2 regions of the Dongia sp. P2_B8 genome follow, and region 2 is predicted to be linked to the other one. Evidence: riboswitches for the same ligand, from Rfam matches in the RefSeq annotation. Region 2 holds a riboswitch; the other holds the start of a gene.
What was found. A riboswitch is a leader RNA that binds a small molecule or an ion and turns the genes downstream of it on or off. The one in region 2 is predicted to bind FMN.
Positions count from the first base shown of each region.

Region 1: another riboswitch for FMN. It lies ahead of ribB (3,4-dihydroxy-2-butanone-4-phosphate synthase); the one in region 2 lies ahead of AC1DWZ_RS00720 (6,7-dimethyl-8-ribityllumazine synthase).

Region 1 covers NZ_JBFUDM010000002.1:311,577-318,031, forward strand. The annotation lists gene AC1DWZ_RS06305 (quinone oxidoreductase family protein) at 1-865, opposite strand, end outside; gene AC1DWZ_RS06310 (TetR/AcrR family transcriptional regulator) at 1,070-1,684, shown strand; gene AC1DWZ_RS06315 (DUF3313 domain-containing protein) at 1,884-2,564, shown strand; gene ribB (3,4-dihydroxy-2-butanone-4-phosphate synthase) at 2,593-3,249, opposite strand; FMN riboswitch at 3,364-3,529, opposite strand; gene AC1DWZ_RS06325 (methylated-DNA--[protein]-cysteine S-methyltransferase) at 3,622-4,140, opposite strand; gene hemE (uroporphyrinogen decarboxylase) at 4,137-5,177, opposite strand; gene AC1DWZ_RS06335 (pyruvate, water dikinase regulatory protein) at 5,714-6,455, shown strand, end outside.
Region 2 covers NZ_JBFUDM010000001.1:165,327-171,781, reverse strand. The annotation lists gene AC1DWZ_RS00735 (transketolase) at 1-356, opposite strand, end outside; gene AC1DWZ_RS00730 (sugar-binding transcriptional regulator) at 674-1,639, shown strand; gene AC1DWZ_RS00725 (SDR family oxidoreductase) at 1,661-2,443, shown strand; gene AC1DWZ_RS00720 (6,7-dimethyl-8-ribityllumazine synthase) at 2,499-3,080, opposite strand; FMN riboswitch at 3,091-3,256, opposite strand; gene AC1DWZ_RS00715 (hypothetical protein) at 3,562-4,362, opposite strand; gene AC1DWZ_RS00710 (ANTAR domain-containing response regulator) at 4,499-5,137, shown strand; gene AC1DWZ_RS00705 (CmpA/NrtA family ABC transporter substrate-binding protein) at 5,134-6,399, shown strand.

The sequences.
Region 1 (6,455 bases), on a different contig from region 2:
CCATCAAGGCATTGGCGGAAAGCTCCAGCTCCTCGCGCGTCGCGGTATAAGCCATGAGCGTGGGACGGGTGAGGAAGATCGACCCTTTCTGCGACAATAGCAGCGGCTCGATCGGCGGCACCGGTCCGGATGCGTTGCCGAATGTCACCAGATAACCGCGCGGCCGCAGGCAATCCATCGACGGTATGCAGGTATCCTTGCCAACGCCGTCATAGACGACATGGACACCCTTGCCACCGGTAATCTCCTTGACGCGCGCGACCCAATCTTCCGCGCGGTAGTCGATCACATGATCGGCGCCCAGCGACTTGACGATGGCGCATTTCTCCGCCCCGCCCGCCGTGCCGATGACGATGGCCCCCAGATGTTTCAGCCACTGCACCGCAATCGACCCCACGCCACCGGCCGCGGCATGGAACAGCACCAGATCGCCGGCCTTCACCGGATAGGTACGGCGGATGAGATATTCGACGGTCATGCCCTGCAGCATCATGGCGGCTGCCGTCTGGTCGTCGATGCTGTCCGGCACCTTCACCAATTTGTCGGCCGGATAGTTGCGCCAGGCGGCATAGGCGCCCAAGGGTGCCGCACAATAAGCGACGCGGTCGCCAACCTTGAGATGCGCAACACCAGGACCCACCGCTTCGACCACCGCGGCACCTTCGAGGCCAAGGCCAGAGGGCAGGGTCACCGGATAGAGGCCGCTTCGGTGGTAGGTATCGATGAAATTGAGCCCGCACGCCTTGTTGCGCAACGTGACCTCGCCGGCTGCCGGCGCGCCCAGCTTGACCGTCTCCCATGTCAGGACTTCTGGTCCACCGGTCCGGTGGAAACGAATGGCATTGGTCTCTGTGGGAATGGTCATGGGCAGCCCCGATGAATTTGTTTGGTGAATCTGTTTGGCCGAGCATAGCCAGCGCGATCACACGCGTCATCTGTCACTGACGCGCCCCACCCATGCCCCAACATTGCCGCTCTGTCGATCCAACCCGGATTTGTGCCATCATGCTGTAGAAACCGATGCGGCTGATGTATCACCGTGCAAAAGCCTGCAGATGACGAGAAAAGCATGGACAACACGTCCCGATCAGAACGAACCCGAAACGCTGTCATTCAAGCAGCCCTTGCCATCATCGCCCGCGATGGTCCGGGCCGGCTGACATTGGATGCGATCGCGCGGGAGAGCGGGATCAGCAAGGGCGGCTTGATGCACCAGTTCCGCACTAAGCAGGCGGTGCTGCGGGCGCTGCTGGAACATCAGGTCGCGTACTTTGAAGATTTTTCGCGAAAATATGTCGCTGAACACGGGACTGAAACGTCGCAGTCCCATCTGGCGGCAGAGATCGCAACGTCGCGCGAAACCATCGCCAAGCCGCACTCCGTCGCCCTTGCCCTCATCGGTGCCGTGGCTGAAGAACCTGGCCTTATGACGATCACCCGCAGCAAGGACGCGCAGAAGATTGCAGCCATCAAGGCCGATGCGCCGGATCCGGATCTGGCCGTCCTGCGTTGGTCGGCAGCACGGGGTCTTGCTTTCAGTTTTCTGCTGGGGCTCTGTCCGTTGACCAAGGCGGAGCGGGAGCGGCTGTTCGAACGGCTCCTCGACGACGGACAATGGTCAGGGCTTTCCCACGCCGGCACCCCTCCCAAGCGCAAAAAAAAGTCGGCACCCAAAAAGGGCTGATGCCCATCTTCGGCATTAACTGCCCGGAATATCAGTGAAAAATAGGCATATCTCCCGGCACCACCTGGCTATATGTCTAAAACAAACCGTCTAGACGGTTTTTATCTGGACTGCTAAGACTGCCGCCGGCACGAGCCCGGCCGGTATGCCCAAACGACCGAACTCGTCTCCCGAGACCCACCCTGAGACGGAGATAACAATGTTCCTCTTCAACAAGAAGGCTGAGCGGATCCTGGCAACGGCATTCTGTGCATCGGTTGCCGCTTGCTCGACGGCTGAGCCGGTCGCCTATTCCGGCATCGAATCGTCACCCTATCTCGCACCCAACCGGCAGGATGATTCCGATCGCGTGCCCTTTCGCTACACCGCCGATGCCAACTGGCAGAAATATGAGCGGGTCCTTATCGATCCGGTCGATATCTACCGCGGTGCGGACCAGCAATTCGGCGATATGTCCGAAGAAGACAAGACCATCCTTGCCAATTACATGCAGAGCCAGTTCGCCGAAACGCTGCGCAGCCGCTTCATCGTCGTGAAGAGCCCGGCACCGAACACGCTCCGCGTGAAGCTGACGCTCACGGGTGCGGCCACCAGCACCCCGGTCCTCAGCACCTTGTCCCGCTTTGATATCAGCGGCGGCATCTACAACAGCGTGCAGGCCGTCAGCGGCGGCGAGGGCCTGTTCACCGGCTCCGTCCTCTATGCCTCCGAAATGTACGATGCCACGACCGGACAACTCCTCGCGGCATCCGTCACCAAGCAATACCCGAACGCCATGAACATCGCAGCCAGCGTCGGATCACTTGCAGCCGCCAAGACCGGCATCGACAAGGGTGCGGATGCGCTGCTGGAACAGCTCACGCATCCGACCCGCCGTTGATCCCGCCAGGCTTGCGCGATCCGCGCCCTTATGCCGCCTTCGCCAGCAAGCTTTCCCGGTACGCCACGATGTCGGTGATGGTCAGCACCGGGAAACCGTTGCGGCGGCCATAGGCCTTCGCCTGCCGGCTGCGCAGCATCTCGCCGTCGCGTGTCATCAACTCGCACAGCACCGCTGCCGAACCGAGGCCGGCGATCTCGGCCAGATCGACCGAGCCTTCGGTATGGCCGCGGCGGGTCAGCACACCGCCGGGGCTTGCACGCAAGGGAAACATGTGGCCGGGGCTCACAATATCGCTGGCCTTGGCACCGGGGGCTATGGCCGTCTTGACCGTGGTCAGGCGATCAGCGGCCGAGACACCGGTGCTGATGCCATGACGCGCTTCGATCGACACGGTGAAGGCTGTCCCGTAACGGCTTTCATTGTTGGTCGCCATCATCGGCAGCTGCAGCCGGTCGACGGTGGCGGCATCCAGGCACAGGCACACGATCCCACTGCAATCGCGGATCATCCGCGCCATGACATCGTGGGTGAGGTTGCTGGCGGCGGCGATCAAATCCGCCTCGTTCTCGCGGTCATCATCATCGAGCACGATGACCGGCAGGCCGGACTGCATGGCCTGAACGGCCGCATCAATACGGCCGTAGATACGGGTAAGTTCAGCTTGGCTGATCAGTTTGGACATATGAAACGCTCCTCGCATCTGTTGCGACAAACGTTCCAGGGCGCAATCAGAGCGTTGTCGCCTGGAATTCCTTCATCGCAGGCGCGACGACGGAACCCATTGCGGGCGTCCCGATCTCGTCTTCTTCCATCCGGACTATGACCGTCGGCTCAGGATTTCGACCTGATCTGCTGACCCGCGAAGGTTTTCACCTGTGCGGCGCTCGCGGGCTCGACCCCTGGATTTGCATCCGGAATGTCCTACCGCCGGTGGGGATTTACGCCCCGCCCTGAAGACGTATTGACGTGTTAAAGCACTAACGGCCGCAACATGGCAGGTCGGAGACGGCCGCGTCAAGCGAGGGAAAATCACGGCGGAATAAGGTTTTCTTACCTAAAACAGCCGTCCTTGGCCCTTTTCCAGGTCGAGGAGGAAGCGTTTCGCGGTGAGGCCGAGATCACTGCTATAGCCGCCGAGTGCCGCTGCCCCGATCACCCGGTGGCAGGGAATGACGATGGCGATCGGGTTCTGCCCGCAGGCCGTCCCGACGGCCCGGGCATCGGTGTAATCGTGTCTGCCCATCAGGGTCGCCAGATCGCCATAGCGCCGTGTCTCGCCAAAGGGGATGCGCAACAGCATGTCCCATACGGTGCGTGCAAACTCCGTCCCCGGATAAGAGAGCGGCAAATCGAATTTGGTGAGCTTGCCCTCGAGATAGGCCTCGACCTGGCGCTTGGCTTCTTCCGCCAAAGGCGACGTCACGACGACCTTGGGCTCGATCTTGCGCCAGTAAAGCTGGGTGATGGCCTGCTCGTCGCAGCGGATCTCGATCCAGCCGATCCTGGCACGCAGCACCGCACCCACGGGAATACCGGTGCCGGGCTTTTCATCGATATTTGCTTCAGCCGTCACCGGCGCCAGGCCTGGACCAGGTTGACCAGGGCACCGACATGTTCGGGCGGCGTCTCCGGCACGATGCCATGGCCCAGGTTGAAGATAAATGGACCTTGCCCCAGCGTATCCAGGATCTTCGTTGCAGCATCCTGCATGGCATGACCACCGGCCACCAGCAACTGCGGATCGAGATTGCCCTGCAAGGCCAGGCGACCCTGCAATTGGGTAAAGGCCCAATCCAGCGGCACGCCGGAATCGAGACTAAGCCCATGCATGAAGCTGGAGCGGGCAAAATCGAGGTAGCCCGCACCGCAGGCGCGCGGGAAGACGATCACCGGAACTTCCGGATGGGCCATCCTGACCCGGTCGACGATCGCCTTCATCGGCGCCAGGCTCCAGCGGAGCAGGCTGGCATGATCGAGTGCACCGGCCCAGCTGTCGAACAGTTGCAGCACTTCGGCGCCAGCCTCGATCTGGGCAATCAGATAGGATGCCGTCGCTTCAACCAGCAGGTTGGTCAGGCGCTGGAAGCTTTCCGGACGCTGATAGGCCCAGGCCTTGGTCCGGGCATAGTCGCGGGACGACCCACCCTCGATCATGTAGCTCGCCACGGTCCAGGGAGCCCCGGCAAAGCCGATGAGTGCCGTCTCCGGGGGCAAGGTCGCCCTGATGCCGGCAACGGCGCTATAGACCGGCCGCAGCTTGCTATGGAACTGATCCATCGCCAGTCGGCCAAGATCGGCATCGTCCTTCAGCGCATCGAGAAGCGGACCGCGTCCTTCTTCAAAACGCAGATCCATCCCCAGCGCATGCGGCACCACCAGGATGTCGGAAAAGAGGATCGCGGCATCAAAACCAAAACGGCGGATCGGCTGCAGCGTCACCTCAACGGCAAAGTCCGGATTATAGCAAAGATCGAGGAACGAACCTGCCTTGGCGCGCAAAGCACGGTATTCGGGCAGATAGCGGCCGGCCTGGCGCATCAGCCAGATGGGTGGCCTTGCCAGGGTCTCGCCTTTCAGCGCCCTTACCAGCAGTTTGTCGGCAGTCTTCATGATCAAATCCGTTCGTTCCCAACAGCCCTCTTCCTACATCTCTAAAAGATAAGACTCTAGGTAGAAGATGATGATGTGCGGTGAATCAGGAGAATCCCCGCTGTTAGCAATCCCTCCCGGAAGCGCTGGGGGTAAGACCTTTAGCATGGCCAAAGCCAGATCACCCATGCATCGGGGTAAATGTGTGCGTAGCTTGCCTCCTACCGCCATGCCCGGGCTTGACCTGGGCATCCACAGTCTCAACTGCCACAGCGGATCCCCGGGTCTTCGCCTGGGGATGACGTCGAAAGCATAAGGATCGCAGGGAAACAGGTGGATAACGGGGATGAATTCGAGCCTGGCGCCCATCCACCTTATCCCCATGATTCAGATCCTGCCCGGGCCACCCTTGTCAGCCGGGAAAAGCAGTGTCATGACATTATGGGTTAGGTGGATGGATTGGCGAAGGGTCGCTTATCCACAACATCCAGGCCGGTTATCAACTGCTCAGCTGTGGGCAACTGGCTGTGGGCAAGGCATCAGCGGGTAAACGAGTCATGGCGAACAACAATGCAGCCAGTGGCAATGCTTCGGGGGGAAGCGCGCCGGGGACCGCCGCAGGGCAGCTGCACATCCATCTCGTCTCCGACGCGACCGGCGAGACGCTGAACAGCATCACCCGCGCCTGCCTGGTGCAGTTCGAGCGCGCCCATCCCATCGAGCATCATTGGACCCTCATCCGCACCACCGGCCAGATGGACAAGGTGCTGGCGGGAATCGAGGCACATCCCGGCCTCGTTCTCTTCACCGTGGTCAATGACCGGCTGCGCCAGCACCTCCTCAATGGCTGCCGCACCCTGGGTGTCAAAATTGTCTCGGTCCTCGATCCTATCATGGGCGCGCTTACCGATCATTTCGGCCAGGCAGCGCGTGGCCAGTCCGGGCGGCAGCATGCCTTGGATGCCGAATATTTCGACCGCATCGCCGCCATGGATTTCGCCCTCACCCATGATGACGGGCAGTCCGCGCGCTCCTACGAGGATGCTGACGTCATTCTGCTGGGTGTCAGCCGGTCCTCGAAGACACCGACCTGCATCTATCTCGCCAATCGCGGCATCAAGGCAGCCAACGTACCGCTGGTGCCGGGCTGTCCGCTGCCGCCGGAACTCTTTCAGGTCCGGAAGCCGCTCATCATCGGCCTCACCAAGGATGTGAATTCCCTGGTGCAGATCCGCCGCAACCGCCTGCTGATGATCGCCAAGGACGAAGAATCGGACTATGTCGATCCGCAATCGGTGC
Region 2 (6,455 bases):
GCCTCGACACCCGCGACCTTGCGGCGGTTGGGATGGCCGTTCAAGATCGACAGCGGCTGCATGAAGCTCGCCAAAAGCGCCGGCTCGATGAAGCCGCTCATGGCAAGGGCGGAGTAAAGGGCCGCAGCGCAATGGCCCTTGGACAGGATGAACCGGTCTCGCAACGGGCTGAGCGGCGAAACGGGATCCACATCCAGCACGGCAAAATAGAGCGTAGCGAGAATGTCAGTCACCGACAGGTCACCACCGATATGGCCCGCCCGCGCAGCGCCGATCATCTGCACCACAGACCTGCGCAAGGCCTGCGACAACACCCGCAACCGCTCGGCTCGCTCGGCCGGCGGCAGTATGGCCAACTCTCCCGGTTTTGGTGCTGGCGGAAACGGGTGGGTAGATAGGGTGTCTTTCACTGGTGAATTTCCATTAGAATAATTATTCACTACTGGATTAATTTGCATGTTAAAGTTACAATCAGACTTCCGTCAAGGGTGGATTCTGATCTGGATTATTGCTTTCTGATCATGCTGCAATGCAGCACACAGCAAATGCGATGGACGAGGTTACGGCCCGGTTTATGCGCTACAAGAGCAATTCAAATTCGAATAATTATGCAAAGTACTGAATTGTCTGAAGTCGTTTCCCTCAAAATGACCCGTACCGGAATGCAATTCACATGAGCCGTGTCCATGAACTGCGCCTGATCGCCCGCGTCGCCCAGCTTTATTATGGTGATGGACTCAAGCAGGCGCAGATCGCGTCCATGCTCCACATCTCTCAGGCAACCATCTCCCGGCTGATTGGCAAAGCGCAGGGCGAAGGCATCGTGCGGATCACCATCAACGCCCCGCGCGGCACCTTCCCGGAACTGGAAGCGGACCTGCGCAGCCGGTTTGCCGTCAGCGAGGTCATCGTGGCCGAATGTTTCGAGGATCGCGAAGGGGCGATCTTGAGTGCCATCGGGGCTGCAGCGGGGCACTATTTTGAAACCACGGTAACGGACGGCGAAGTGATCGGGATTTCCTCTTGGAGCACATCGCTGCTGCGTATGGTCGACGCCATCCACCCGCTCAAACGGATCAAGGCTGAACGCGTGGTGCAGATTCTCGGCGGTATCGGTAATCCGTCAGTGCAGAGCCATGCCACCCAGCTGACCACTCGATTGGCAGCGCTCACCGGCGCCGATCCCATGCTGCTGCCCGCACAAGGTGTCGCAGGTTCGTCGGCAGCACGGCTGGTGATGCTGGGTGATTCCTATGTCCGGGCCACCACCGATCAGTTCCGCCGGGTCACGATGGCTCTCGTCGGGATTGGCGCGTCCCAACCTTCGGTAATGCTGGCCAATTCGGGCAACACCTTCACCAATGAAGAATTGCATGACCTGGAAGCGCGCGGCGCGATCGGCGATGTCTGCTTGCGCTTCTTTGATGCCAGCGGCAACCCGGTTGGTGGGCCGCTGGACGAGCGCGTCATCGGCATGTCTCTTGATGAACTCCGCGCCGTACCACGCGTCGTCGGCGTGGCCGGCGGCGCACGTAAGGTCGCCGCGATCCGCAGCGCCATGCTCGGTGGATTTCTTGACGTGCTGATCACCGACAAGTTCACCGCCGAAAAGCTGGTCGCTGCGCCGGCCGGCCAATAGCAATATCTGCCAGGAGGAAATATGCCCCGTTTCGCAGGAAAGACCGCCGTTATCACCGGTGCCAGCCGCGGCATTGGCGCTGCCATCGCTCATCGCTTTGCGGCCGAAGGCGCGGCAGTGGTGGTATCCGCCAATGAACCGCAGGCTGAGGCGATCGCAGCGTCCATCCGAGCCAAAGGCGGCAAGGCTATCTCTGTGCTGGCCGACGTGACCGACAAAGCCAGCGTGATCGCTCTTTATGACGCCGCCGAGACCGCTTTCAATCAGGTCGACATTTCGGTGCAGAATGCTGGTGTCATCACCATTGCCAAGATTGAGGCGATGACCGAGATCGAATGGGACAAGGTGATGGACGTCAACACCAAGGGTGTGTTTCTGTGTTGTCAGGAAGCCATCGCCCGCATGCGCAAGCATGGCCGAGGTGGGCGGTTGATCAGCACCGCGTCAGGCCAGGCTAGGCAAGGCTTCATCTACACGCCGCATTATGCTGCGTCGAAATTCGGTGTTATCGGCATCACGCAGTCACTGGCGAAGGAAGTGGCAAAGGAAGGCATCACCGTCAACGCCTTCTGCCCGGGCATCATCGAGACCGACATGTGGGCCTATAATGATGCAGCTTGGGGCAAGCTTTTGGGGAGCTATGCCCCCGGCGAATTGATGGCCGAATGGGTCCGCGGCATTCCCATGGGCCGAGCCGGGAATGGCGAGGATGTGGCAGGGCTCGTTGCCTTTCTGGCGTCTGAAGATGCATCCTACATCACCGGCCAGACCGTCAATGTCGATGGCGGCCTGATCATGTCGTGACCTATGGCGGCCCGACGCCGGAACGACCAGCGTCGGGTGCCTACAGCGCCGCAGGCTATGCCGCTACCTGTTTGAGTTGCTGGACATTACTCAAGGTCTGAGCGCAGGCATTGGCAACTTCAATGCCTTTGACGACAAAATGATCGAAATAGAATTTCTGATGCTCGCCATGCTCATGAAAATGATGCGGTGTGAGCACGGCCGACAGGACCGGCACTTCGGTCTCAAGCTGGACCTGCATCAGTCCGCTGATCACCGCCTGCGCTACGAATTCGTGACGGTAGATGCCACCATTCACCACGAAACCGGCACCGACGATGGCGCTGTATCGTCCACTCTTGGCGAGTAGTTTCGCCTGCAGCGGAATCTCAAATGCGCCCGGCACAGTGAAAAAATCCACCCGGCCGGCATCGATGCCGAGCTTGCCGAGTTGGGTCGCGAATGAGTCACGGCAGCGATCGACAATATCCGCATGCCAGGAAGATTGAATAAAGGCGACACGATCGACGTCAGCGCGTGTCGCATTTTCTTTAGTAGGATTGGCAGTTCGAAGGCTCTGATTCATCTTGGTTCCTCGACCATAGGACCTGGGAATCAGGGCAACGGGCTTATCCATAACCGGGTCATGCCTGATCATGTTGGCGATATCCCGTTCTCTTTCATCCGGACTATGACCGTCGGCCCCGGAGTCGCACCGGATCTGCTGACCTCATCAGATGATGCCGAAGCAACGGTCCGATGAGCGCTCGCGGGCTTATGCACTCTCATGCAATCACCGCCGGTGGGGAATTACACCCCGCCCTGAGAACGTATTTCCGCCTGAGAAATCATCTCGGACGGCAGCGTGAAGTACTCCATTTGCCGGATCGCTGCAAGCCAGATTGCCTTGCCGACTCAGGAAAGTCGCCACCAAAAATCGCCTTTTCCACGCGCTTTCATAGCGTTGCCGAGAAACTTTCTTGCCACCGAACCGTCTTGAGGTGGTCCTAATTGTCAGCGCCGGCCAGCTTGCGTCACCTTCACCCCCATGCGCGAAAGTTTCGTGGCTGCTCGAAACCAGTCCTGAGTGTTTCTATCTTGAGGGCGGGCGACCTCTCCACGCCTGAGCGCGCCCTCCTTCAAACCCTCGGGTATTTGCCAAAGAAGATCTTCGCCCGCTGCCGCCGCCAACGAAGCTTCGCTTTCAGGTCCCCGTCCACATAGTAGGTCAGCATGATCGACCGCCGTTCGCCATCTGCCTCCGTCGTCGTTGGCGCGCTGTGCCAGCTTTCCTTCCGACGGACGGCGAAGGCGTAGCCGCTAGAAGGCAGAAATTGCATCGCAAGTGGCTGGTCAGCCTCGTCCTTCTTATTGGTAGAGTGGAAGATCGTTCCGAGATGCGCTTGCGACGTATCACTCGGCAGATAGAACTGTACTGTAATCGCCTTGCTCAGCACGTCGGCGTGAATGCCGATGCGATAGCCGGGGAGATCACGCACCAGAATCGGCACGGGATAGAGTGGGATGCTCTCCGCCTCTTGCTGGAAGCGATCTTCTAAGGCTGTCCGGAATTTCCGCTTGAATGCGCTCTCAAGCTCCTGAGAGCATAGTGCGGCGGCAATCTCGCGCCAAATCGAGCTCTGTAAACGCGGCAAGCGCCAGAGGTTTTCGGGATAGAGGTACATGCGCATCCGCGTGCTGCTGCCGTCGGCCCGAAGCGCGTCATGGTGGTATAGCGGGTGATACTTGTCCGCGGCCGGAAGCTTCTCCAGTATCTCCTGGTAGAAATCTGCGGGAAAAACATTCTCCATATGAATGTGGTCAAAAGGCGTGTTGCGCAGGACCGCCCTATCCACGGCCCGGACAAGGTCGAGCTCGCCCCCCCTCTCGAACGTCGCCGAAGTGCCGGCGGTACCATCAACAATCTGCTGCGACATCATTAAAGCCTCTAAAACCCAGTCATAGGCCGAACCTGGATCCAAATTTATCTGGGTCCGGGTCTGTGGGCAATTCGGGAGGCAGTATCGTCCGATGTCTGCCCGATCAACCAGCAAAGTCGTAACTTCGGCACGATTTGTGCATTGCACAATATTCCTGCAACCGCGCCATTGGTATTTTGAGACATTGAGCCTTTCTGTCCTTGTCATCGACGAGAACCATATCCGGGCTTCGATCATCGAGGCCGGCCTGCGCGAAGCCGGTTGCTCGCCCGTCACCCTCGTGCGGGAAATCACCGGCCTCCTCGAACTCGTAAGCCGGATAAATCCGGACGTCATCTTCATCGATCTGGAGAATCCCAATCGCGATGCACTGGAATATCTGCTTCAGGTATCTCGCACCGTGCATCGCCCGATTGCCATGTTCGTCGATCGGTCGGACAAGGCGATGACTGAAGCAGCCATCGATGCCGGGATTTCTGCCTATGTCGTCGATGGGCTGAAAAAAGAACGAGTGAAGTCGATTCTCGACATGGCCGTCAGCCGCTTCAACGCCTTTTCGCGGCTCAAAAATGAGCTGGAGAGAACCAGGCAGGCGCTGGAAGAGCGCAAAGTCATCGATCGAGCCAAAGGCATCTTGATGACGGCCCGCGGGCTGTCCGAGGAGGAGGCCTATGCCCTCATGCGCACCATGGCAATGAATGAGAACCAGCGCGTCGCAGAGATTGCACAAAGCCTCATCATCGCCGCCAAGATATTTTCGGGAAATTCTTCATGACCACGGACGGGAGAATTGTAAGTTTGCGTGCAGGCTTCATGCCGCTTCTTGATGCAGCGATCCTGATTGTCGCCGCCGAAAAGGGTTTCGCAGAAGAACAGGGCTTGGCACTCCAATTGGTGCGCGAAACATCCTGGGCGAATATCCGTGACCGGATCGCCATTGGGCATTTCGACGTCGCCCATATGCTGGCGCCGATGCCAATCGCCGCGTCAATCGGATTGGCATCGCTCGCCGTTCCCATGATCGTGCCAATGGCGCTTGGTCTTGGCGGCAATGCTGTGACTGTGTCAAATGCCCTGTGGCAGGCACTTGCAGAGCTCGGTGCGCCAAATAACGGCGATCCGGCGCGCGTCGGCGCCGCTCTCAAGACACTTGTTGCCAACCGTCGTACAAAGGGCCAGTCACGCCTGACGCTCGCCATTGTGCATCCCTTCTCGGGCCATAACTACGAATTGCGTTATTGGCTTGGCGCTTGCGGAATCGATCCGGAAAATGATGTGACATTGGCAGTCGTTCCACCGCCCTTCATGCCGGACGCATTGGCCGCGGGTCATATCGACGGCTATTGTGTAGGTGAACCATGGAACACGGCTGCTGTCGCGGCCGGCGCAGGAAAGATCGCGACAACCAAGGCCGCTATATGGCGTTCAAGTCCTGAGAAGGTAGTCGGCATGCGTGCCGATTGGGCGGAACGAAATCGAGATGCGGTTAGAGCTCTCCTGGCGGCCATGTATCACGCCTCCAATTGGTGCGACAATTTCGAAAACCACACCGAGCTGGCACGCCTTCTGTCGCAACCAAAGTATCTTGATCTGCCGGTCGAATTGCTTCTGCCGGGTTTATCAAATCGGATCAGTCTTGGATCCGCAGCGCCGCAGGGTATACAGGACTTCCTGTCTTTTGAACGCAAGGCAGCGACTTTCCCCTGGATCAGCCATGCGCTGTGGTTCTTCAGCCAGATGGTGCATTGGGGTCAGGTCCCCTTGTCCGCAACGGCGCTCGACGCGGCGCGGCGCACCTACCGGCCAGATATCTACCGGGAGGCCCTCGGTCCGCTTGGCGTTGTCTTGCCGGGCGGCAGTTCAAAGGTCGAAGGCGCGCTGCTCAGTGAAACTCACGTGAGCGCCTCGGGCGGCACGCTTCGGCTCGGGCCGGACGGCTTCTTTGATGGCCGCGCCTTCGATCCTGACAAGCTCGACTCCTATCTCGAAAGCCTACCCTTCGGTGTCAAAACCGCGCGGGTCGCACCTCATTCGTAGAGTGCTGTTGTCGCGCGCACTGCACAATATTTACGCACGGCAAGCTCAAGAAATAG